Regions from separate parts of the Streptomyces sp. NPDC054842 genome, predicted to be linked through region 2. Evidence: riboswitches for the same ligand, from Rfam matches in the RefSeq annotation. Region 2 holds a riboswitch; each other region holds the start of a gene.

Region 1 (7,792 bases), on a different contig from region 2:
CGATGAAGGGGTGGCTCACGTCCTGGAACGAGCCGACCGCCATGGGCTCCATGCCCGGCATGTCCCACGGCAGCGACGACGGCATGATGTCCGACGCGGACATGGCGCACCTGACGGACATGAAGGGCGCCGGGTTCGACAGGATGTTCACCGAGATGATGATCGACCACCACCGCGGTGCGATCGGCATGGCCGAGGAGGAGCGGAAGAACGGTGAGAACGCCGACGCCGTGAGGACGGCCGGCGACATCGTCACCAGCCAGTCCGCGGAGGTCGAGCAGCTGAAGGGCATCCTCGGCCGGCTCTGACCACGGCCACGGCGGGCCGGACGTCCGGCCCGCACAGACACGGCCGCCCCGCCGCCCGGGCTCCGCACCGCTCACCCGGAAACCCGGGCGGCGGTGCCACCGGCCCGCCGCGGGGCACTCGTTCTCAGCGGCTCTCCGAGGGCCTCGCCCACCGGATCACGAAGCCGCCCACGAGTGCGACTTTCGCCAGGACGACGGCCGGCAGCCCTCCGACGGCCCAGCCGGTCCATCGCCAGTGCGCCCGCAGGACGCGTCCGAGCCCCAGGTGCACGACCAGGACGGCCACGACGACGGCCGACAGAGCCAGCACCTTGACATGACGCCAACGCGGCGCCGGCACCCCGTCCGGCGCGGGGGCGGCGGAGGACGGCACCGATGAGTCCAGCGCCCCGATGGCGGGCGGGCCCGCGGCGTCCGGCGGTCCCACGGAGGGCGGAATCGAGATGCCCGGCCCGCTCCCTGGCGGCCAGCGTCCCCTGTCTACCGGCGCACTCTGGGCATGCCCAGGCCGATCCACGCGATGATCTCGCGCTGGATCTCGTTGTTGCCGCCGCCGAAGGTGAAGATCACCGCCGAGCGGTAGCCGCGCTCCAGTTCGCCGTGGAGGACGGCGCCCGCCGAGCCCTCCTTCAGGGCACCCGGCGCGGCGACGATCTCCATCAGCCAGGCGTAGGCGTCGCGGCGCGCCTCGGACCCGTACACCTTGACGGCGGAGGCGTCGTGCGGAGTGATGGTGCCCTCCTGGACGGCGTTCACCATCTGCCAGTTGAGGAGCTTCATGGCGTCGAGCCGGGTGTGCGTCTGGGCGAGACGCCGCCGCACCCAGGGCAGGTCGACGACGCGCCGGCCGTCGGCGAGCTTGGTCTCCATCGCCCAGCGCTGTACGTCGTGCAGGGCGCGGATCGCCATCGTCCCGTGGGCGGCGAGGGTCACCCGCTCGTGGTTGAGCTGGTTGGTGATCAGCCGCCAGCCCTTGTTCTCCTCGCCGACCCGGCGCGAGGCGGGGACGCGGATGTTCTCGTAGTGACTCGCCGTCGTGTCGTGCGAGGCGAGGGTGTTGATGAGGGTGCAGGAGTAGCCCGGGTCGGAGGTCGGCACGAGGAGCATGGTGATGCCCTTGTGCGGCGGCGCGGCCGGGTCGGTGCGCACGGCGAGCCAGACCCAGTCGGCGGTGTCGCCGTTGGTCGTCCAGATCTTCTGGCCGTTCACCGTGTAGTGGCCGGTCGCCTCGTCCCCCTCCCGTACCGCCCTCGTCCTGAGCGCCGCCAGGTCCGTGCCCGCGTCGGGCTCGCTGTAGCCGATGGCGAAGTCGATCTCGCCGGAGAGGATCTTCGGCAGGAAGTACGCCTTCTGCTCGTCCGTGCCGAACCGCATGATGGTCGGGCCGACCGTGTTGAGCGCCATCAGCGGCAGCGGCACCCCTGCCTGTGCCGCCTCGTCGAAGAAGATGAACTGCTCCATGGGGCTCAGCCCGCGCCCGCCGTACGCCGCGGGCCAGCCCACGCCGAGCCAGCCGTCCGCGCCGAGGCGGCGGACGGTCTCCCGGTAGAAGCGCTTCTGCGCCGCCGGCTCACCGCGGCGGGCGTAGGCGGGGTCCGGCACCAACCGGGCGAAGTAGCCGCGCAGTTCGGTCCGCAACCGCTGCTGCTCGGGCGTGTATTCGAGATGCACGGCGCCTCCTGGCTCCCAGGGGATCGGCAGGTCCCACCCGGACTCGACGGCGCACACAGTAGAACTCGTTCCAGAAATTGGGAATGCCGATGACGTGCCGGGAGGGCGGTGGCACGTCACGCCGCTCCCGGCGAGGGCGCGCGCGACCACTGCCGCCGCCGTACCGCCCATGTCCCGGACGACGTGCCGGACGTAGCATGCGAGGAGTTCCGGGAACCGGCCCACCGACCGGTTTCCGGACCGTGCTGGAAGCGGCCCGACCACGAACCTGGACCGACTCGCCTCATGAAGACCCACAGACACGAAGCGGGGACCGGCCCGACGGCCCCTCCCCCGACTCCTCCTCCCAGACCTGCGCTGAATCGTTCCCGCATCGCCGCGGCGGCGCTGGCGCTGATCGACGTCAACGGCCTGCGCGCCTTCTCGATGCGCAAGCTCGGCGCGGGTCTCGGGGTCGACCCGATGGCCGCGTACCGCTACTTCGAGGACCAGGACGCGCTTTTCGACGGCGTCGCAGAACTGCTCTTCGCCGAGGCCGACTTCGACTCGCTGCCCTGGGAGGAGTCCTGGCGGGCCGTGGCCGGCCAGTACTGCGGGCGGCTGCGGGCCGTCCTGCTCGACCACCCGAACGCCGTCGCGGTCTTCGCGACGCACCCGGTGCGCTCACGAGCGGCGGCGGACGTGTGCGCACGGCTCACCGGGCACCTCACGGCCGCGGGGTTCGGCCCGTCGCAGGCGGACCGTGTCGCGCGCTGCCTGCGGGAGTTCACCGTCGGGCACGCGCTGGGCCTGACGGTTCCGCGTCCCGAGGCGGAGGGCGCCGACGACAATCCCGCCGCACGGTTCGAGACCGGCCTCACCGCGATGCTGGACGGCTTCGAACGACTGAGGTGAGGCGCGCGCACGCGGAGCACCGGCACGACTCCGGCTGGACGCGGCGCTCCGTACGAGCGAACGGGCCCCGGTCGCCCGGGGCCCGTCGTTCACGCACGCTCAGGGCGCCGCGGAAGCCGCCGGGGCGGCGGACGCCTTCTCCTTGCCCTGCCCCGGCATCCGGGGCGTCCCGTTGACCGTCAGCCGGTGGGCCAGTTCGCCGAAGACCAGCCCGAAGGAGGTCCACAGCGTCACCTGGATCGCCAGCGCCGCGAGCCGGAACTGCCAGAGCAGGGTGCCCGAGAAGTCCTTCGGCACCTCGTCGAACGACGGCAGGAACGCGTACGCCAGACCCACCGCGGCGACGAAGAACGCCCCCGCCGCCAGGGTGGCGTTCCAGTTGCCCAGGCGTGGCGCGAGGCGCTTGCCCAGGATCACGGTGGCGACCGCGAGCAGCACGCTGAGCACGATCATCAGGAAGTACAGCGTCGTGCGCTTGCCGATGGTGTCGGCGTCGCCCACCGACGGCGGATTCGCCGGGTACTTGAGGAACGGCACGACGTACACCGCGACGAGCCCCGCCGTCGACAGGAGCAGCGCGCTCGCGCGCGGCCCGAAGCGGCCGATCCGGCCGAGGGCGAAGCAGTACGCGAGGGCCGCGATGCCGCCGAAGGCGACACCGTAGACGAGCACGCCGGTGGCCAGGCCACCGGTGGACTGCATGGTGCGGGTCACCGCCTCCACGCCGTGCTCGTGATGGTGCGCGTGCGACTCCTCGTAGGCGATCGCGGCGTCCACCCGCGACTCGCCGAGGGCGTACGCGACGACCAGGGCGAGCACGCCGGCGGCGAGACCCGCCAGCATGCCGCGCACCAGCAGGTTTCTCACTGTTGCCGAGTTCATCGACTCGTACGCTTCCCTGTCGCCGTCAGTGGCAGGGGAAGCCGAGCAGGTGGCGGGCGTCGTGCACCCACTCGTGCACGTTTTCGCCGGAGACGAGCGAGGTGGCGCCCTGTTCGGCGCCGACGAAGTAGAGCAGGACCAGCATCAGGATGCCGAAGAAGACCGCCCAGGGGGCGATCGCGCTGATCGGCAGCTTCGCGGGAACGGCGGTGGGCGTGACGGCCGGCTGAGCGACGGACTGCGCCATGTGGCAGGACCTCCTGGGGAACTCGCGTCCCATCGTGGTGGTGCACAGGACGACGGCTGCGGGTCTGACTTGCCGGGCGCTCACCACCCCTGGAGGGGGCGGCTCCTGCCTGGCTTACAGTGGCGCGACCGTGCCGGATTCTCACCGGGCTTCCGCCGGACCGTCGTCAATATCGTCGAGACCGTACCGCGAAGCGGAGGCCCGGCCAAGGGCGCACGAGGCCGGCCGTGTGCGCCCCGCGGTGCCGACGGGTCGTCAACTCGCCTGCCGGGTGCGGGGATTGAGTGCGGGAGCGGCGACATCACGACCACGAAAGCGGATCCATGACGACCCGAGTGACCTTGATCTCAGCGGCGTCCAGCAGGGCCCTGCGTGAGGCGCGCTTCGACGACGGCTGCCCGGCCGAGGAGGCCGGTCTGCGGCTCGCCCGGGCCGCCGCCGGCACGCTCCCGTCGGGGGGTGAGCGGTGGGTCTCCCCCAGCGCGCGCTGCCGTGACACCGCGGGGGCGCTCGGGCTGGACGCCGTGGAGGTGGCCGGGCTGGCCGGTCTCGACGTGGGCCGCTGGCGCGGCGCGACGCTGGACGAGGTGGGCGCGAGGGAGCCGGACGCGGTCGTGCGCTGGCTGGCCGACCCGGAGTCCGCGCCGCACGGCGGGGAGTCCGTGCGGGACCTCTGCGACCGGGTCGCCGGACGGCTGGGCGCGGCGGCGCTGCTCTCGGGGCGGGTGCTGGCCGTCGTGGAGCCGGAGGTCGTACGGGCGGCGGTGGTGAGGGCGCTCGGGGTACCGGAGACGGCGTTCTGGCGGATCGACGTACCGCCGCTGACCGCCACGGAACTCAGTGGCCGCGCGGACCGCTGGAACGTCCGGGTCGGCCGCCCCCTCACGGGCGACGCCGCCGACTGAGTCCGCCGTCGGTCCGGACGGTGACGGGGATCGCCGTCGGCACGGACGGCGACGGGGGTTGCCTCGGCGCGGACGGCACCCGGGATCGGCGCGGCACGCTCGTCGCGGAGGGCGACGCGGCGCGGCTTGGCACGCTCGGCGCGGGCGGCGACGCGGCTCGGCTGGGCCCGGACTGCACATCAGCTCGGCGCGGATGGCAACCGACATCGGTCCGGCACGGACGGCAACCGGGATCAGCTCGGCGCGGAGAACCGCGTGACGCTGGCCCGTACCGCGCTCAGGCCCCGTTCGACGCCGGGCATGCCGGGGACGCCGAAGGTGCTGCCCGGAGTGGTGAACGGGGAGAGCCCCGTCTCAGCGGAGCGTCGCCATGAAGTCCGTGCACGCCTGGGCGCACTCGCGGCACGCCTTCGCGCTGTCCTGCGCGCCGGGGTGGTCGTCGAAGACGTCGGCGCACTCCAGGCAGACGTCCCGGCACCACTCCAGCTGGACCCGCATGCCCGCCTCGTCCAGGCCCGCCTGCTCGGACAGCATCCGGCACGTCGCGTCGCACACCTCGGCGCACATGATGCCCTTGCGGCGGACGAGTTCCTGTTCCTTCGGCCCGTCCGGTTCCATGAGGCTCGCGCGCAGAGCGCACGCCCGTGCACACTCCGTGCACGACTGCGCACAGGCGAAACGGTCCTCCAGGAACCGGAAGAGCTCCTGCTCAGATGTCATTGAGGTCACCTGGTCCGGGTTGCCCCGGTCCCCCTTGTCAAACGCGGCGCCCGCGGGTCCGCCACCGAGACGGCGACCGACCGCCCGGAATGGTTCATTCCGGTTCGCCCCCGGGCCGGGGGGTACTCGCGCGCCACGTACACCCGAGGGACGGATGCGCCATGAGCACACCAGGGATCGACTTGGCGGCGGAGCGCGGTCTGCTGGCCGGCTTCGCACCGCTTGTGATCGGAGTGGCCGTCGCGGCACTGCTGGCCGGCGCGATGTGGATGGACAGCCGGATACGCGGCAGGGAGAACGACCGGCCGCGGGCCGAGGAGCAACCGAAACTTCCCGAGAGCGGCCCGGTCTTCGAGGTCAGCGAGAACCGCGAGCCGGACGAGGTGCCCCGCGGCAGCCGCCGACTGACGCCGTACGAACTGGCGGCGCACGGCAACGTCGCCTCGCGGGCGAGCCGGGACCGGACCCGGCAGCGCTGGAGCCGCGGTTCCAGCGGCTCCTTCGGCAGCGGGGGCTCGGGCGCCCACTGAGCGCCCCGGCGCCGCGCGTGCGGCGTCCGGGTGAGTGCCGCAGCCTCACCGCCACCGGGAGCCCGACCACCGGGTGTGCCCCGGTGGTCGGGCACGTCCTGCCGCGAGCCGGCCTACGCGGCGGGACGGGAGCGGGTGCCCCGGGGCCGGGAGGGTGTCGGCGAGCCGTGTCACGGCAGGCCCTCGGCTCGCGCCGCGCTTCTGCGAACGCACTGTTTCCGTCGTGCGAACATCGCGCCGAAGGGGAGGACACGCGTCCTCGGCCGGGGTGACCATGCAGGTCCACGGGCGTCCGCACCCCGTGCCGTCCCCGCGAGGAAGCGCCATGAGCCTGCCGTCCGCCACTTCGAGGTGGGAGTCCGAGAGCTGGAACGCCGCAGCGGCGGTCGGGCTGCGCGAACTGATGTCCGCCGAACTGGCCCCCCGCTACGCCCCCGTCGAGCACCGGCGGGTCCGTGCGCCGCAGCCGTCGGCGGACGAGATCGTCGTCACCTGGGTCGGCTACGCGGACGACGTCCCGGTGGCGACCGCGTCCCTGCGCAGGCTGCCTGACCGGTACGAGGTCAAGCGGGTGTTCGTGCACCGCGACCACCGCGGCCGCGGCCTGGCCAGGGCGGCCCTCGGCGCCGTCGAGTCCACGGCGCGGCGGCTCGGCGTCGAGCCGCTGTGGCTCCAGACGGGCGCCCTGCAGCCGGAGGCCCGGGCCCTCTACGCGCGGGAGGGCTGGCACCAGGTGCCGCCCTACGCGCCGTACGACCGCAATCCGTTCAGCGTGTGCTTCAGCAAGGTCCTCACACCGCGCCCCGGCGGCGGCGCCGATGTCGTCTGAGCGCGCCGGGACCGCCGCGCCCCCGCCCCGGCCGTCCGCTCCCCTCACCGCCGCGCGGCCGACCGCTCCCCCGCGCCCGCGCCCGGGCCGCGTGACCGTGCTCGTGACCCGCCGGTACGTCGACCACGCGCGCGTCACCACCACCGCCTGTCCCGGCGCCGCCTGAGCCCGCCCGGGAGCCGGCGCCCGAAGCCGTGTCCGCTCCCGTCCTCCCCGCACTCGTGGCGCGTCCCTGACGGGCGCCGCCGTGCGCTGCCCTCACCCGCCCCGGACCCGTCCCACGCGCCCTCGCGCACGCACAAGGGAGAACCATGAGCCAGCCGATCGACTCCGTCACCGCAGGTCACACCCCCGAGGAGGAACCGGCCCGGCCCGGCACCCCGGCCTGGTCGTTCGAGACCAAGCAGGTCCACGCCGGCGCCGTGCCGGACCCGACGACCGGGGCGCGGGCGGTGCCGATCTACCAGACCAGCTCGTTCGTCTTCCGCGACACCCGGCACGCCGCCGACCTGTTCTCCCTCGCCGAGCCCGGCAACATCTACACGCGCATCCACAACCCCACGCAGGACGTCTTCGAGCAGCGCGTCGCCGCGCTGGAGGGCGGTGTCGCCGCCGTGGCCCTGGCCTCCGGGCAGGCGGCGGAGACCCTGGCGATCCTGACCGTGGCGAGCGCCGGCGACCACATCGTCTCCAGCACGTCCCTGTACGGCGGCACGTACAACCTGTTCCGTCACACCCTGCCGAAGTTCGGCATCGAGGTGTCCTTCGTCGACGACCCGGACGACGCCGAGGCGTAGCGAGCGGCG
Region 2 (7,792 bases):
CGCCGAGGTGGCGGCGGTCGGCGAGGGATGTGCGTCCGCCGCGTGGTGCGCCGCCTTGTGGGCGACCCACGGCAGATACGCAGCCCACCTGCCCCTCGAAGGGCAGCTCGACCTGTGGGGCCGATCGCCCGACGTGCGGATCGCCGCCGGACTGCGGCCCTCCGGCTCGGCCGCCCGCTGCTCCGGAGGCTGGCTGCTCAGCGGCACCTGGGAGTGCGTCAGCGGGGTCGCCGACGCGGACTGGCTGCTCCTCGCGGCCCCCGAACCGGACGAACCGCAGTTACCCGGAGGCCGGTGCCGGCTCTTCGCCGTCCCCGCCACCGAGATCCACGTACGGGACACGTGGCGCAGCACCGGAATGCGCGGCACCGGCAGCCACACCGCGGTCCTCGACGGCCCGGTGGTGGTCCCCGACCACCGCACCTGCTCGCTGTCGGACGTGCTGGCGGGCTCTCCCGGGCCCGGACGGTCCCGCTGTCACACCGCCCCGGCGCACCTGGGGACGGGACTGCTGCTGTGCGCGCCCGCCCTCGGGGCGGCCCGCCACGCCCTGCGGGAGTGGACCGCGTGGGCCGCGCGCAGAGGAGCCCTCCGACCCTCGGAGCGCGCCACGCTCCAGCTGACGCTGGCGCAGTCGGCCGACGACATCGAGGCCGCCGAACTGCTGCTCGGGGACGCGGCGCTGCGGGCCGACTCGGGCACCCGCGCCGAACGGGACGTGGCCCGCAACCGCCGGGTCGCGGCGGCCGCCGCACAGCACCTGGTCAACGCCGTCGAGCGACTGTTCCGCGCGGCCGGAACCCACGCATGCGGCGGCTCCGGGCCGCTCGAGCGCACCTGGCGCGACGTCCACGTGCTGGCCGCGCACCAGGCCGTGCGCCGGGAGACCGCGGCGGCCTTCTACGCCGACTCCGTGTTCGCCGACTTCGAAGACCGTCCCGGGCAGGCGGCCGAACTGCCGGTGGCCTGCCCGGCGGCCGCGCCCCGGCTCATGGCGCACTCCGCGCCGACGGAGGTGGTCGCCGGTGTCCACTGACATCCGCAGCGCGCGCCCCCGGTCCCCGCTGCCCGCGACGCCGCCTCCCCGCCCCACACCCTCCCGGCCCGCTGCGCCGGCGCGCCCCGAAGGCCCCCGCCGGCTGGTGTTCTTCGACGTGGACGAGACGCTGATCGGCCGCAAGAGCGGCCCGGACTTCCTCCGCGACCACTTCGCGCGGATACACGGCGCGGACGGAGCGCGCCGGGCCGCCGAACTGCTCGGCGAACTGGCCGGTCTGCCCCGCGCAGAGGCCAACCGCCGTTTCCACCGCGCCTTCCGGGGCTGCCCGGCCGCGGAGGCCGAGGCCGCGGCCCGCCGGTGGTACCAGGAGCACAGCCGGGCCGACGGCTTCTATCTCCCCACCACACTGGCCGCGCTGCGCCGGCACCGGGCCGAGGGCGCGTCCGTCGCCCTGGTCTCCGGCACCTTCCCGCCGCTGCTGGCCGTCATCGCCGAGGCGGTCGGAGCGCAGTTCGTCCTCGGCGCGAGACTCGAACGCTGCGGGCCGCTGCTCACCGGCGAACTGATCGGCCCCCCGGCCATCGGCGAGGGCAAACGCACCCTGGTGCGCCGGCTCCTCGCCCGCCACCCCGACATCGACCCGGCCGACTGCTGGGCCTACGGCGACCATCCCTCCGACCTGCCCATGCTGCACTGCGTGGGGCACGCGGTGATGGTCGCCCCGGACGGGACCCACACCACCGTGCCACCGCACGCCGCCGGCACCGACGGAGGCGGGTGACCGCGGCGGACCGCCGGCCGGGGTCTCAGCTGCCTGGCCGCGGGGATCGGGGCGGTGCGGCGGGGCGGTGCCGGCGCCGCCCCTGAGGTGATCGGGCCGGGACACGTACGGCAGCCGATGAAGATCACCGCGACCCGCCCGGGAACAGGTGCTCGGCGTCGCGGTGGTCAGGAACGTCACGTGGCCCCTTCGACCGACTCGGCCGCGTCGGATGACGCTCGGAGAGGCTCGGAAAGGCTCCTCTGCGCGCGGCGCTGGTTCGATTCAGCCCTGATGATGCATCAGATTAGCCGGAATGCCTGTGCGTGGTCGGGCTGTTGGGCGGCTATGAGGTGCCCGACGCGTGTTGGGACAGGACCTACGCGTATGGGTGCTGATCGGCCTCAGGATCGGCAGCGACCGAAAGAATCAGCAGGGCAATGGCCTGGAGGCCGGGTGAAGTCGGTGGGCGGACGAGAATTCTGAGGGTGCGGACAGTGATCAGTCGTAGGTCGGTACGCCGGGGGCTCCTTGCAGTGGTTGTGGTCGGCTCGTTGGTTCTCGGGGCCACTGGTTGTGGGGGAGACGGAGAGGCGGACGGAACTCCGAAGACTCCGAAGGACTACAAGGTCCAGTTCGCTTGCCGGAGCGCCGAGTTGTCCGACTCGTCGCGGTTGGCTCGTATCCGCATCGGTGCGGAGCACTGGGGGATGCCGAGGGAACCCGAGGGCGACATCGAGGCGTTGAAGGACGCCTACGCGACTGTGGCTCACTCCGTCTCGCTCGCCATGGCCAGGGAGCTGCGCTGCGAGAGGGACGGTGGGCTTCCCGGGCGGCCCGTACTGGATCCCGCGTAGCGGCTGACGTACCCGGGCTACCCGGTGCTGACCTGCCCGGTACGGCCGACCGGCTGCGGGTCTGCGTGCGTCAGTGGCGGAGGCCGTACGGGTCGTCGATGAGTTCGAAGACCGGTTCGCCGCGGACCGGGTCCTCGGCGACGGTGAGGCGGACGCGGCCGCCCGGGTGGATCGCGATGAACGGCCCCTTCACGCGTCCGCGGACGGTGAAGCCCTCGGCCATCTCGATGAGGGAGACGTTGCGCGCGGCCGGGGTGTTGCGGCGGACGACGGTCGTGCGACGCACGATGCCGGTGCCCTGGCTGCGTTCGGTGCGCAGGTCGCTCGACGCGCAGACCGGGCACAGCAGCCGGTGGAACATGGTCGTCCCGCACCAGCGACAGCGCTGGAAGGCGAGGCGCTCCTCGCTCGGCTTGCCGGCCCAGGCGGGGGCGCCGCTCTCGACGGGGGCGGTGGCGTTGCTCTCCGGGACGTCGGCGTCCAGCACGTCCGCCGCGATCCCGATTCCCGGGTGGAACACGATGTCATCTCCCTGCGCTCGGCCGGAATCTGATGTGCTCGGATCGCCGTGCACGCGCCACAGAGTATGGCACTCAGTGCCAGCCGTAAAGGCACTGCGTACCCTCAATCGGTCCAGACGGACTCGATCTCCTTGACCACCCGCCACATGGGGACACCGCGCCGGGCCACCAGGACCACCACGTCCTCGCCCTTCTCCGTGCGAGCCGCCGGGCCGTCCGTGCCGAACGTCCGCCGCACGTAGTCCAGGGCCCGGTCGACATGGGCGTCGGCGTCCCCTTCGCCGTCGGCGCGCAGCCAGGAGCGCAGGGCGTTGTTGTGAGCCGCGACCACGGCGGCGGCGATCACGTCCGCGTGCAGGTGGCCGTCACTCCGGCCCGCGAGACGGACCCGCAGATGGTCGGCCAGGGCACGCTCGTACCGCCACACCACGGAGAGCTCGTACGCCCGCAGTCCCGGCACCCGCTTGGTCAGCCGGTAACGCTGCACGGAGAACGTCGGGTTCTCCGCGTACATCCGCAGGACGAGCCGGGCCGCGTCGCAGACCTGCCCGACGGGGTCCTCCGTCGGCGGGCCGGACGTCAGGAACTCGGTCATCTCCGCGAGGCAGCGCTCATGGTCCGGGAAGACCACGTCCTCCTTCGACGGGAAGTACCGGAAGAACGACCGCCGTCCGACCCCGGCCAGCGCCACGATGTCGTCGACCGTCGTCTGCTCGTAACCCCGCTCCAGGAACAGCCGGAACGCGGCCGCGACCAGGGCGTCACGCATCGGCGGCTTCGGCGTCCCCGCCCCGGCCGACGGACCCCCGCGGGATGTCTCGCTCATGCGGCGAAACTAGCACCGGGGAGGACGGAGTGACACTCAGTGCCTGGTGAGGAGGGGACTGAGTGTCATGAGTGATCCAGCTGCGGGTCGCCCCCTGTGTCGGTAGGGCTTCGGTGCTCACCCGGCGCCCCGGCCCCCTGCGTGCGCTCCGTGGGCCGCGGCCCGTCTCAGCCGCCGTCGGCCGGCCGGACCGCCCAGCGCTGCTCGACCCTGGCCAGTCGCCAGTACGCCAGCGCGGCGGCCCAGACGACCACGAAGAGGCCGACGATGATGAAACCCACGTTGTCGAGGTCGAGGTCCGCGATCCAGCCGGTGACCGCGTCCCGCAGATCGAGCTTGTCGTGCAGGACACCGACCAGCTCGATCGTGCCGATAAGGAACGCCACCGCGATCGACAGACCCGTGATGGTGAGGTTGTAGAACACCTTGCGCACGGGGTTCGAGAACGCCCACTGGTAGGCGAAGTTCATGAACGTGCCGTCCAGCGTGTCGAACAGACTCATGCCCGCCGCGAACAGCAGCGGCAGGCACAGGATCGCGTACCACGGCAGCCCGGCCGCGGCCCCGCTGCCCGCCATCACCATCAGCGTCACCTCGGTCGCCGTGTCGAAGCCGAGGCCGAACAGGAAGCCCAGCGGGAACATCTGCCCGGGGCGGCTGATGGACTTGGTGAACCGGCCGAGGATCCGGTTCATGAACCCCCTTGAATCTAGGTGCATTTCGAGCTGCCGCTCGTCGTAGGTTCCCTCCCGCATCGCCCGGAAGACCCGCAGAATGCCCATCAGCGCAACGAGGTTGAGCGCCGCGATGAGGTACAGGAACATGCCGGAGACGGTCGTACCCATGACGCCCAGCACCTGGTGCGTGCGGGAGCCCTCGTTCATGATGCGCCCGGCGAGCTGGGTGCCGCCCGCGATCAGCGCGGCCAGGACGACCACCACGCTGGAGTGGCCGAGCGCGAACCAGAACCCCACGGACACCGGCCTCTTGCCGTCAGCCATCAGCTTGCGCGTGGTGTTGTCGATGGCCGCTATGTGGTCGGCGTCGAAGGCGTGCCGCATACCCAGGGTGTACGCGGTGACGCCGAGGCCGATGCCGAAGGCCTTGGAGCCGACCTCGTAGTGCGCCGGCACGACCAGCAGGAACAGCACACCGAACGCGACGACGTGCAGGGCGGCGATCACCGCCAGCAGACCGGCGGTGCGGACGGTGTCCTCGCGCCGCCACTGGAAAACGGCGGGCCCCGTGGGCCCGGTGGGCAGGGTCATGCGGTCACGCTCCAGCACCTCGTGGATCACTTCGTGAGATGCCGTGGCCGGTCTCCTGGCTTGCGGGTACCTCCCGCTGAGCCGAAGCCCGGCGTGGTGGAGGGTCGACGCGCCCGTCCCTGCCTTCCCGGCCGTCCGGCCAGTGGCGCCGCCCTGAGGCGGCACGGGACGAGAACTCCCCGATCACAGTGGCGAGGGCCGCTCCGGACTGAGCCCCTGAAAGGCTGTCACCGGTCTTCCCGAACACCACGGCCCGCCAACCTTAGGTGCCGCCCGTGAACGGCTGCAAGCCTGCACAGTTGCGCAGGTATCCAAGATCACACAGCGCCGCCTGGAAGAATGCCGCCATGCATCTCGTCCCCGCCGACCGTGCCGGCCGGCGCACCATCGACGGCCACCGGGTCTGCGACGCCGTGGCCGCCATCGGCGAACCCACCGCCGTACGCGCGTGGGCCGACCGCTTCTCGCTGCTCGCCGACCCCGGCCGGCTGGCGCTCCTATTGGCGCTGCACCGGGCCGGCCCTCTCGCCGTCTCCGACCTCGCCGTCGCCACGGGCATGAACGACCCGGCCGTCTCCCAGGCGTTGCGGCTGCTGCGTACGGCTGAGGTCGTCACCGGCGAGAGGCAGGGACGCGTCGTGCGCTACCGGCTGGTCGACGCCGCGACCGCCGCACTGCTGGAGCACTGCGCCACGCGGCTCGCCTAATTCCGGCCGAGCCGCGCCGCGGTTACCGGTAGTTACGGCAGTTCGGCGGCCCTTCCCGGTGTTTCGCGGCCGCTCAAAGCCCATCTCCGGCAAGGAGAGCCGTCGCGTACCGTGTCGCTGTTCGGCCGAACGGGTGACCATGCGTAAGAATTGCCCGGTGCCGACAACCATGGCGAGCCAGGGCGGGGATGGCCAGTGAACAGCCACGACGTCACCGATGAACAGTGGGAAGGGCTCGCCCAGGTCGTTCCGTTGCGCGGCCGGGACGCCTGGCCGTCGGCCGTCGGCCACCGGTCGATACCCGAGGCGGCGACCGAGACCCGGCGCCGCTTCGTCGTGCTGCGGGTCAACGTGTTCGCGGACGCCCGGGAGGTCGCCGAGACACTCATGGCGGGCATCCCCGTCCTGCTCGATCTGACGGGCGCCGAGACCGATGTCGCCAAGCGGGTTCTGGACTTCAGCACGGGCGTCGTCTTCGGCCTGGCGAGCGGGATGCACCGGGTCGACCGCAACGTGTTCCTGCTGACACCGCCGGGCACCGAGGTGCAGGGGCTGATGGAGGGGGCCGGGGTCCCGGGGCTGTGACGTGGCCGTACCGGCGCTGCCGGGTGCTCGCCGTGGCCATGCGGGGGCGGCCGGACTCGGCGGGCGCGGCGGGGCGCCCTCCGCGAGCAGGTGCGAGCGGGTACGAGCAGGTGCGTCACCGGGCCCGTGATCAACGAGCGTGATCCCTCGAACGAAGGAAGGTCGCCCGGGTGGAACGGTTCGCCTCCCGGCGGAGTCCTACCGTCCGGATATGACCGTGCCGCCTTTGCCTCCCCTTCAATCAATTGAGCCCGTTGAGCCCGTTGAGTCCCTTCAGTCCGTTCAATCGCTTCGGGCTGTTCACTCCGTTTCGTCCGCTTCCTCTGCTTCGTGTGTGCCGTCCGCTCCATCTGCTCAACCCGATCGGGCGGTTCAGTGCGCTGAGTCCGTCTCTTCTGACGGGTACCGCCTGGATGCCGGGGGGCGTTCGGGCGAGTTCGTCGGCCCGGAGCCGGGCGGGCGGGATCTGCCTTCCAAGCCGGCCGCGCAGGAGCGGGTGCCCGAACCCCGGGTGGCGGGGACCGCTCCTCGTGAGGTGGCGAAAACGGTTGCAGTCGGCGCCGGTTCGGCCGCGCCGAGTCCTGCGCAGTCCCGGCCGGAGCGGCCGAGCGTCACCCACTTGCGGCTCTCCGCCTTCGCCGGGCACCGCGCCGCCGACTTCGCGCTGGGACGGCTGACCCTCTTCACGGGCCCCAGCGGCAGCGGCAAGTCCAACGCGTTACGGGCGTACGAGGCGCTCGCACGGCTCGGGGGAGGGGCCGAGCTGTGCGAGGTGTTCCCCGATCCGGCCGCCTGCGTACCCGAGGGGGCTCGCCCGGACGCCCAACGGCGGCGCGGATTCCGTATCGGCTGCACGGCCGACGGCCCCGAAGGACCCGTCCGGCTCGACCTCGCCGTACAGGCCGAACCCGAACTGCGCATCGTGGGCGAACGGTTGACCGCCGGCGGACTTGTCCTGCTGGAGACGGCGTTACGGGACCCCGGCCGCCCCGTCGTCCAGGCCGCCTGGCACACGGCGGGCGCGTCCCCCGTGACCCGGGGCCCCCTCCCCGACGACCGCCTCGGCACCGCCCTGCTGCCCCTGCGCGTCGCGGGCAAGACCGACGGACAGCGCCAAGTACTCGCCGCCGCCGAGCAGATGGTGATCGCCCTGCGCTCCGTCTTCCCCTGCGACCCACGCCCGCCGTACATGCGCGCACCCGTTCCGGCCGGCGGCGGACGCCTGCTGCCCGGCTGCGACAACCTCGCCGACGTGCTCTGGCGCACCC
Region 3 (7,792 bases), on a different contig from region 2:
CCCGTGACCTCACGAGGGAACACATGCGTACGCACCCCATGAGCAGGTGACAGTCAACGCAATCCGCGCCGCCGACGGGCCCGGTCGGCACCGGCGTTCCGGATATCGCCGACGCCGGTGTCGCCATGTCGACAGCGGCGTCCCCGGCCCAGCGGCGTCGAACCTCTCCCCGCTGCTGCGCGCGTGCGGGGCCCGCCGGGCGGTACCGGCCCGGCGGGCGGCCGCTCCCTCAGCCGGCCTGCCGCACGAGCGCGGCGGCGTCGGGCGCCCCGGGGCCCCCCCCCCCCGCGGCCCCGGCGGGCCCGGCCCCCACCCGCCCCCCCCCCAGAGGCCGCGCCGGCCCCGGCGGGGGGGGGGGGCCGGCCGCCTGGCGGGCGAATGCCGGGGCATCCCGCTTGGCGCCCCGAGCCAGCCCGGGGGCGCCTGGCGGGCGAGTGGTGGCATCCCGGGGGGTTGCCGGGGCGGGCTCCTGGGCGGCGTTGGCGGGACGCCCGGCGGCGAGGGCGGGCCGAGCCTGGCTGGGGGCGCCGGGCGCCCCGTCGACAAATGCCGGGGCGCCCCTCAAGCAGGGGCCGGGGCGCCCGCCGTACGACGGGCGCCCCGGTGGGTCACATCAGCGGGGTGAGGAAGCGGCGGAGTGTCTCCTCGTAGCCGGCCGGGTCGGCGTTCCACATGGCGCCGTGCGGGGCGTGCCGGACGGTGTGCAGGGTGACGAGGTCGGGGCGGAGCGCCGCGAGGCGGCGCGAGGGGCCCCACGGCGCGATCACGTCGTCGGGGCCGTGCACCAGCAGGGTCGGGACCGTGAGCCGGGCCGGGTCCACGACCTCACGGATGCGGTCGCCGTGCGGGCTGGTGCGTCCCTGGGCGGCGCGCACCGCGAGGGGCAGCAGCGCGGCGGGCGTGCGGCGGGCCGAGGCCAGGGCGCGCAGCGTCGTCTCCCAGCTGAGCACCGGCGAGTCCAGGACGAGCCCGGAGATGCGGTCGCGCAGCGCGGAGTGCGCGGCGGCGTGCAGCGCCATGGTGGCGCCGGTCGACCAGCCGTGGAGGACGACCTTCTCGGCCCCGTAGCGCACCGCGTAGCGGATGGCGGCGTCCAGGTCTCGCCACTCGGTCTCGCCGAGGTGGTTCAGCCCGTCCTGCGAGCGGGGTGCGCCGAGGTCGCCCCGGTAGGCGAGGTCGAGCACCGGCAGGTGCTGGCGCTGGAGGAACGGCATGACGTTCATCGGGTGCTCGCGGGTGGTGCCCAGGCCGTGCACGGTGATCACCCAGGTCTCGCGGGCGCCGGGCAGGAACCACGCCGGGAGGGCGCCGAGCTCGCCGGGCACGTCCACGTCGGCGTGCTCCAGGCCGAGGGCGCCGGCCGGGTCGCCCACGTACACGTTCGGGGTCAGCCAGACCTTGTCGCCGGGTTCCATGGTGCCGTGGGTGACGCGTTCCAGGCGGCGTACGACCGTGTCCGCGGGGTGCGGGGCACCGTCCAGGACCGGGCCGACGACCGCGTGGGAGCCGTCGCCGCCGAGTCCGTAGGTACCCGGGCGCAGCGAGGCCAGGGCCCGGGTGAGGGCGATCTGGCCGGCGGCCGTGGAGTGCACGGTGAGGCGGGGTTCGGTGGGGAGGGGACGGCCCGGTGGCGCCTTCAGCGCGGCATCGCTGGCGTACCGGCCGGCGGCTACGGAGGCCGCGCCTGCGGCGAGGGCAACGGTGACGGCGGCGGCCGTCGCTTTGACAGTGCGCACCGGTCCAGTCTCCCGGGGGAGCCCTCTGTCGGCCAGCGGGCGGGTCCTCGCGTTTTCCCGGGCGCGGGCCGCGGGCCGGACTGGTGCGGGTGATCGCCCGGGCGCGCGGCCTCCGCTCCCGGCGTCCGCTCCTCGTTGCCGTGCCGTCGCCGTGAGGCCACCGCAAGGCCACCATGCGGCCGCCCCAGGCCGCCGGGGGCCACTTCAGGGCCGCTCTGGGCGCCCTCCCGCTCCGGGCCCCCGGGCTGCCCCAGGCCCGCCGTGAGGTCGCCGTGGGCCACCGCGAGGCCGCCCGGCACCGCCGTGAGTGGCCACGGGGCCACCGCGAAGCCGTCGCGGAGGCCGCCTTGGGCCGTCGCGAGGTGGCCATGGAGTCACCGCGAGGCCGTCGCGAGGACACGCTGGGCTCCTGTGAGGCCCCCGGGAGACCCCTACGAAACTCGTGGAGGTCTCCCGGGACCGCCGCGAGGCAGCCACGGGGGTCACCGCGAGGCCGTCGCGAGGTCACGCCGGGCTCCCGTAAGGCCCCGGGAGACCCCACGAGACCAACATGAGGCCGCCGTCAGGGGCCTTCCCGTCCCGTCGGGGCGGGCGTCAGCCCTGACGCGGGTCCCGGTCCTCCTCGCGCGGGCGGCCGTAGCGGGCCAGTCGCCGGGTCGCCTCCTCCAACTGGGCGGAGGTCAGCAGGGACGGGGTCAGGCCGGGGACGGAGGACGCGGTGAGCCAGACGCGGCACATCCACTCCAGCTGGGCCGTGCGGTCGTAGGCCTGGTCGAGGGTGGCGCCATGGGCGACGGTGCCGTGGTTCCGCAGGAGGCAGGCCGAGCGGCCGGAGAGGGCCCGGAGCATGTTCTCCGCCAGTTCCTCGGTGCCGTACGTCGCGTACGGGGCGACGCGGACCGGTCCGCCGAGCGCGCCGGACATGTAGTGGATCAGCGGCAGCTCGCTGACGAGCGTCGAGACGGCCGTGGCGTGGACGGCGTGGGTGTGCACGACGGCGCGCGCGTCGGTGGCGCGGTAGACGGCGAGATGCATCGGCAGTTCGCTCGTCGGCGGCAGCGCACCGCGCACCCGGCGGCCGTCGAGGGTGACGGCGACGAGGTCCGCGGGTGTCAGCCGGTCGTACGGCACGCCCGAGGGCGTGACCAGGACGGTGTCCCCGACGCGCACCGAGACGTTGCCCGACGTCCCGACGACCAGCCCGTCGGCCACGGTGCGGCGGGCCGTCGCCACCAGTTCGCTCCACGCCTCCGCGAGCCGCTCTCCGGGGTCCTCCGCGACGTGCTCCCCGGGGTCCTCCGCAGACCGCCTCCCCGCCTGTGTTCCGAGCCGCTCCCCCGGGCCCTCACCCGGCCGCTCCCCCGGGTCCTCGTCGGGCCGCTTCCCCCGGCCCTCGCCCGGCCGCTCCCCCAGGCCCTGCCCGGTCCCGTCTCCTCCGCCGCCCGGAGTCCCGTCCCGGCCCGGCCGGTCGTCCCCGGGGTCCCGCCGCTGTTCAGCCATGACGCGATCCTGCCAGGACCGGGCGTCCGCCTGCGGCTGCCGACGGCAGGGGTGTCCGTGCCGAACGCGTGCACCCGGACGGACGGTTGACCGGCGCCATCACCTGTCGTGACGGGGTGGACACGGATGGTCAGAGGGGCGTCGATTTTCCAGTAGCCTCTGGGGGTTTTGTCGTGGCGTGTCGCAGTCCCGTGGGGGAAAACATGGCCCGTGTGCACCACCCGTCCCGTCGCCGGGTCCGCGCCGTCGCGGCCGCCGTGGCCGTGCTCGTGGCCGGTGGGGCCGCGCTGGCCGGGGCGCCGGTGGCGGCGGCGGGCAAGCCGCGGGGGCACGACGTCTCCTCGCACCAGAAGAACGTCGACTGGCCGGCCGCGAAGGCCCGGGGTGCCCGGTTCGTCTACGTGAAGGCGACCGAGTCGACCGGCTACCGGAACCCGTACTTCGGCCGCCAGTACGACGGCTCGCGCGCGGCGGGCCTCCTGCGCGGCGCGTACCACTTCGCCCTCCCGGACAGGTCCTCGGGCGGCGCGCAGGCAGCGTTCTTCGTGCGCAACGGAGGTGACTGGCGGCCGGACGGCTGGACGCTGCCGCCCGCGCTCGACATCGAGTACAACCCGTACGGGAGGAAGTGCTACGGCCTGGGCAGGGCCGCGATGGTGAAGTGGATCCGGGCGTTCAGCGACGGCGTCGAGCGGGCGACGGGCCGCCGGCCGGTGATCTACACGACCACGCACTGGTGGAACGACTGCACCGGGGCCAGCCCCGCCTTCGCCGCGGACCACGCGCTGTGGATCGCTCGCTACGACTCGGCTGACGCGGGGCCGCTGCCGGCGGGGTGGACGTACTGGACGTTCTGGCAGTACGACAACGGCGGACGCCTGCCGGGTGACCAGAATCTCTTCAACGGTTCCCCGAGCGGTCTGCGGACGTTCGCGAGGGGCTAGCGGAGCCCGGAATTCCGCCTCTGTCGGGGCCCGGCGCACGCCACTCGCACACAAGCGGAATGACCGCATGCCGATCGGGTCACCGCTCCGCCCGCCCCAGTTCATCTTCCGTTCACCCAGGTTGCCTACGTTCCACTTGCCACTGACGTCCAACAGAAGCCTGGGTAAATGGAACACATCACGCTTCTCCTCGGGATCGTGATCGTTACCGCTCTCGTGTTCGATTTCACGAACGGTTTCCACGACACTGCCAACGCGATGGCGACGACCATCTCGACCGGCGCTCTGAAGCCCAAGACGGCGGTGGCGATGTCCGCCGCGCTGAACCTCGTCGGCGCCTTCCTCTCCGTGGAGGTCGCCAAGACGATCTCCGGCGGCATCATCAACGAAGAAGGCATCCGCACGGAGGTCATATTCGCGGCGCTCGTCGGCGCCATCCTGTGGAATCTGCTGACCTGGCTCCTGGGTCTGCCCTCCAGCTCCTCCCACGCACTCTTCGGCGGCCTCATCGGCGCCGCGGTCATGTCGGCCGGCTGGTCGTCGGTGAACGGCTCGACCGTCGTCACCAAGGTGCTCATCCCCGCGGTCGCCGCGCCCGTCGTGGCCGGACTCGCCGCGATGCTCGCCACCCGCCTGACGTACAGGATCGGCCAGCGCGCCGACGAGAAGGCGACCGCCAAGGGCTACCGCGCCGGCCAGATCGCCTCCGCCGGCCTGGTCTCGCTCGCCCACGGCACGAACGACGCGCAGAAGACGATGGGCATCATCACCCTCGCCCTGGTCACCGGCGGCGTGCTCGCGCCGGGCTCCAACCCTCCCACCTGGGTCATCGTCTCGGCCGGTATGGCCATCGCCCTCGGCACCTACCTCGGCGGCTGGCGCATCATCCGCACCATGGGCAAGGGCCTCACCGACCTCGCGCCGCCGCAGGGCTTCGCCGCCCAGACCAGCGCCGCCACGGTCATCCTGGCCTCCTCGCACCTGGGCTTCTCGCTCTCCACCACCCAGTCCTGCTCCGGCGCGGTCATGGGCTCCGGCCTCGGCCGCAAGGGCGGCGTCGTCCGCTGGTCGACCGCGACCCGCATGTTCATCGCCTGGGGCCTGACCCTGCCCGCCGCCGGCCTCGTCGGCGCCGGCGCCGAGTTCCTCACCCAGCAGGGCACCTGGGGCATCATCGCGACGGGCACGCTGCTCGTGGCCGGTGCCGCGGTCATCTGGACCCTCTCGCGCCGCCAGCCGGTCACCATGGACAACGTCAACGGGACCGACACCGAGCCCGCGGGTGTCGTCACCACCGCGATCGCCGCGGTCACCCCGCCGCCGGCCGGCCCGGTGAGCCTGACGGCCACCATCCCGGCCCCGGACTCCGGCCCCACCACCGAGCCCACCCGCCCGGCCACGGTCTAAGGAACGAACAGCATGAACATCGACTGGGCAGCCCTCGGCTCCGTCTTCGGAGTCAGCCTCGTGGTCACCGTGGCCCTCGTCGGCCTCTTCACCCTCGGCATCGTCGGCCTCTCCAAGCGGGAGTCCGGCGGCGCGCAGGGCGGGTCCGCGGCCCTCGCGGTCACCACCGCGTACGCCTGCTTCGCCGCCTGCGCGGCGGCGGTGGCGTACGGGATCTACCTCATCGTCGCCTGACGGCGGACACAACCGGCGCAAGTCGGGTAAGACCGGCATCACTTCACGTGGGGTGCGGGACGGATCACCGTCCCGCACCCCACGTGCGTGTGGGCCTTCGCACACTCTCCCTCCGCAGGTCAACAGCAAGTTGACGGCTGTTCTGAGCCCGTGGTGGACTGCCGGAGCCAAGAGGCGTCAGGAGAGGAAGCCGGTGTGAATCCGGCGCGGTCCCGCCACTGTCACCGGGGAAGGAAGTCCCCCGGGAGCCAGGAACTCTCCCCGCCGGTCTCTTCGAACCAGGGCGTGGACACCCTGAGTGAGGACATATCGCCATGCGCGGCTGCCCGTTGCGGGTCCTGTTGAGTACGAGGGTTCTACTTCACCCCACGGCGGGCTGACGCCGTGCGTGCCGATCGCGTCTTCGCGTACGGCGCCACCGCCGGCCTCCTCGGCGACCTGCTCCTCGGCGATCCCCGCCGCGGGCACCCGGTCGCCGCTTTCGGGCGGGCCGCGGGCACCGTGGAACGGGTGCTGTGGCGTGACCACCGCGGGTGGGGCGCACTGCACACCGCCGTCTGCGTGGGCGGCGCCGCCGGGCTCGCCGCGCTGGCGGCCCGCGCCGTCCGCTCCTCCCCCGCCGCCTCCGTCGCGCTGACCGCCGCCGCCACCTGGGCCGTCGTCGGCGGCACCTCGCTCGGCCGCGAGGCCCGGGCCGTCGGCGGCGCGCTGGCCGCCGGGGACGTCGACGCCGCCCGTGAGCGGCTGCCCCACCTCTGCGGGCGGGACCCGCAGGCCCTGGACGCCGACGGGATCGCCCGGGCCGTGGTCGAGTCCGTCGCCGAGAACACCTCCGACGCCGTGGTGGGAGCCCTCGTCTGGGGCGCCGTCGCCGGAGTGCCCGGACTCCTCGCCTTCCGGGCCGTCAACACCCTGGACGCCATGGTCGGGCACAAGTCGGCCCGCCACCGCCGCTACGGCTGGGCCTCCGCGCGCCTCGACGACGTCGCCGGCTGGCCCGGGGCGCGGCTCACCGCCGTGCTCGCGGCCGTCGCGGGCGGCGACCCGCGCGGCGCGGTCCGCGCCTGGCGCGCCGACGCCGTCCGCCACCCGAGCCCCAACGCCGGTCCCGTGGAGGCCTCGTTCGCGGGGGCGCTGGGCGTGCGGCTCGGCGGGACCCTCTCCTACGGCGGCAGGGTCGAGCACCGGCCCGTGCTGAACGGGGGCGGCCGGGCCGTCGGGGTGCGCGACATCGAACGGGCCGTACGCCTCTCGCGCCGGGTGAGCTGGCTGGCGCTGGGCGTCTGCGCCGCGGGACGACTGCTGTCGAAGGGAGCGAGCCGATGAGCGGCGGGCTGCTGGTCGCGGGAACCACCTCCGACGCGGGCAAGAGCGTCGTGACCGCCGGGATCTGCCGGTGGCTGGTGCGCCAGGGCGTGAAGGTGGCGCCCTTCAAGGCGCAGAACATGTCCCTCAACTCCTTCGTCACGCGCGAGGGCGCGGAGATCGGGCGGGCGCAGGCCATGCAGGCGCAGGCCGCCCGCGTCGAGCCGACCGCGCTGATGAACCCCGTGCTGCTCAAGCCGGGCAGCGACCGCAGCAGCCAGGTCGTGCTGATGGGCAGGCCGGTCGGCGAGATGAGCGCGCGCGGCTACCACGGGGGCCGCCAGGAGGCGTTGCTCGGCACCGTGCTGGAGTGCCTGGCCGAGTTGCGGGGCACGTATGACGCGGTGATCTGTGAGGGGGCCGGCAGTCCTGCCGAGATCAATCTGCGGCGCACCGACATCGTGAACATGGGCATCGCCCGCAACGCGCGGCTGCCCGTCCTGGTGGTCGGGGACATCGACCGCGGCGGCGTCTTCGCGTCCTTCTTCGGCACGGTGGCGCTGCTCAGCCGCGAGGACCAGGAACTCGTCGCCGGGTTCCTGGTCAACAAGTTCCGCGGGGACGTCTCGCTGCTGGAGCCGGGCCTGGAGATGCTGCACGGGCTCA

Evidence for each region. A riboswitch is a leader RNA that binds a small molecule or an ion and turns the genes downstream of it on or off. The one in region 2 is predicted to bind cobalamin.
Region 1: linked by a shared signal. The riboswitch ahead of ACWGIS_RS17985 (CbtB domain-containing protein) and the one ahead of ACWGIS_RS30700 (HoxN/HupN/NixA family nickel/cobalt transporter) in region 2 are both predicted to bind cobalamin.
Region 3: linked by a shared signal. The riboswitch ahead of ACWGIS_RS30310 (cobalamin biosynthesis protein) and the one ahead of ACWGIS_RS30700 (HoxN/HupN/NixA family nickel/cobalt transporter) in region 2 are both predicted to bind cobalamin.

The regions. Positions count from the first base shown of each region.
Region 1 covers NZ_JBSGZN010000020.1:78,938-86,729, reverse strand. Annotated here, with positions in the region: gene ACWGIS_RS18010 (DUF305 domain-containing protein) at 1-308, shown strand, start outside; gene ACWGIS_RS18005 (hypothetical protein) at 433-618, opposite strand; gene ACWGIS_RS18000 (acyl-CoA dehydrogenase family protein) at 789-1,979, opposite strand; gene ACWGIS_RS17995 (TetR/AcrR family transcriptional regulator C-terminal domain-containing protein) at 2,265-2,873, shown strand; gene ACWGIS_RS17990 (CbtA family protein) at 2,973-3,755, opposite strand; gene ACWGIS_RS17985 (CbtB domain-containing protein) at 3,781-4,002, opposite strand; cobalamin riboswitch at 4,040-4,182, opposite strand; gene ACWGIS_RS17980 (histidine phosphatase family protein) at 4,326-4,907, shown strand; gene ACWGIS_RS17975 (four-helix bundle copper-binding protein) at 5,262-5,627, opposite strand; gene ACWGIS_RS17970 (DUF6479 family protein) at 5,789-6,157, shown strand; gene ACWGIS_RS17965 (GNAT family N-acetyltransferase) at 6,483-6,986, shown strand; partial or broken gene ACWGIS_RS17960 (bifunctional o-acetylhomoserine/o-acetylserine sulfhydrylase) at 7,298-7,792, shown strand, end outside.
Region 2 covers NZ_JBSGZN010000053.1:4,667-12,458, forward strand. Annotated here, with positions in the region: gene ACWGIS_RS30675 (acyl-CoA dehydrogenase family protein) at 1-1,036, shown strand, start outside; gene ACWGIS_RS30680 (HAD family hydrolase) at 1,026-1,781, shown strand; gene ACWGIS_RS30685 (hypothetical protein) at 2,471-2,617, shown strand; gene ACWGIS_RS30690 (Zn-ribbon domain-containing OB-fold protein) at 2,688-3,137, opposite strand; gene ACWGIS_RS30695 (TetR family transcriptional regulator) at 3,242-3,907, opposite strand; gene ACWGIS_RS30700 (HoxN/HupN/NixA family nickel/cobalt transporter) at 4,132-5,232, opposite strand; cobalamin riboswitch at 5,261-5,498, opposite strand; gene ACWGIS_RS30705 (ArsR/SmtB family transcription factor) at 5,580-5,939, shown strand; gene ACWGIS_RS30710 (cell division protein SepF) at 6,135-6,524, shown strand; gene ACWGIS_RS30715 (AAA family ATPase) at 7,060-7,792, shown strand, end outside.
Region 3 covers NZ_JBSGZN010000051.1:38,958-46,749, reverse strand. Annotated here, with positions in the region: gene ACWGIS_RS30335 (alpha/beta hydrolase family protein) at 609-1,736, opposite strand; gene ACWGIS_RS30330 (class II aldolase/adducin family protein) at 2,331-3,236, opposite strand; gene ACWGIS_RS30325 (lysozyme) at 3,440-4,180, shown strand; gene ACWGIS_RS30320 (anion permease) at 4,349-5,587, shown strand; gene ACWGIS_RS30315 (hypothetical protein) at 5,600-5,821, shown strand; cobalamin riboswitch at 5,959-6,099, shown strand; gene ACWGIS_RS30310 (cobalamin biosynthesis protein) at 6,206-7,147, shown strand; gene ACWGIS_RS30305 (cobyric acid synthase) at 7,144-7,792, shown strand, end outside.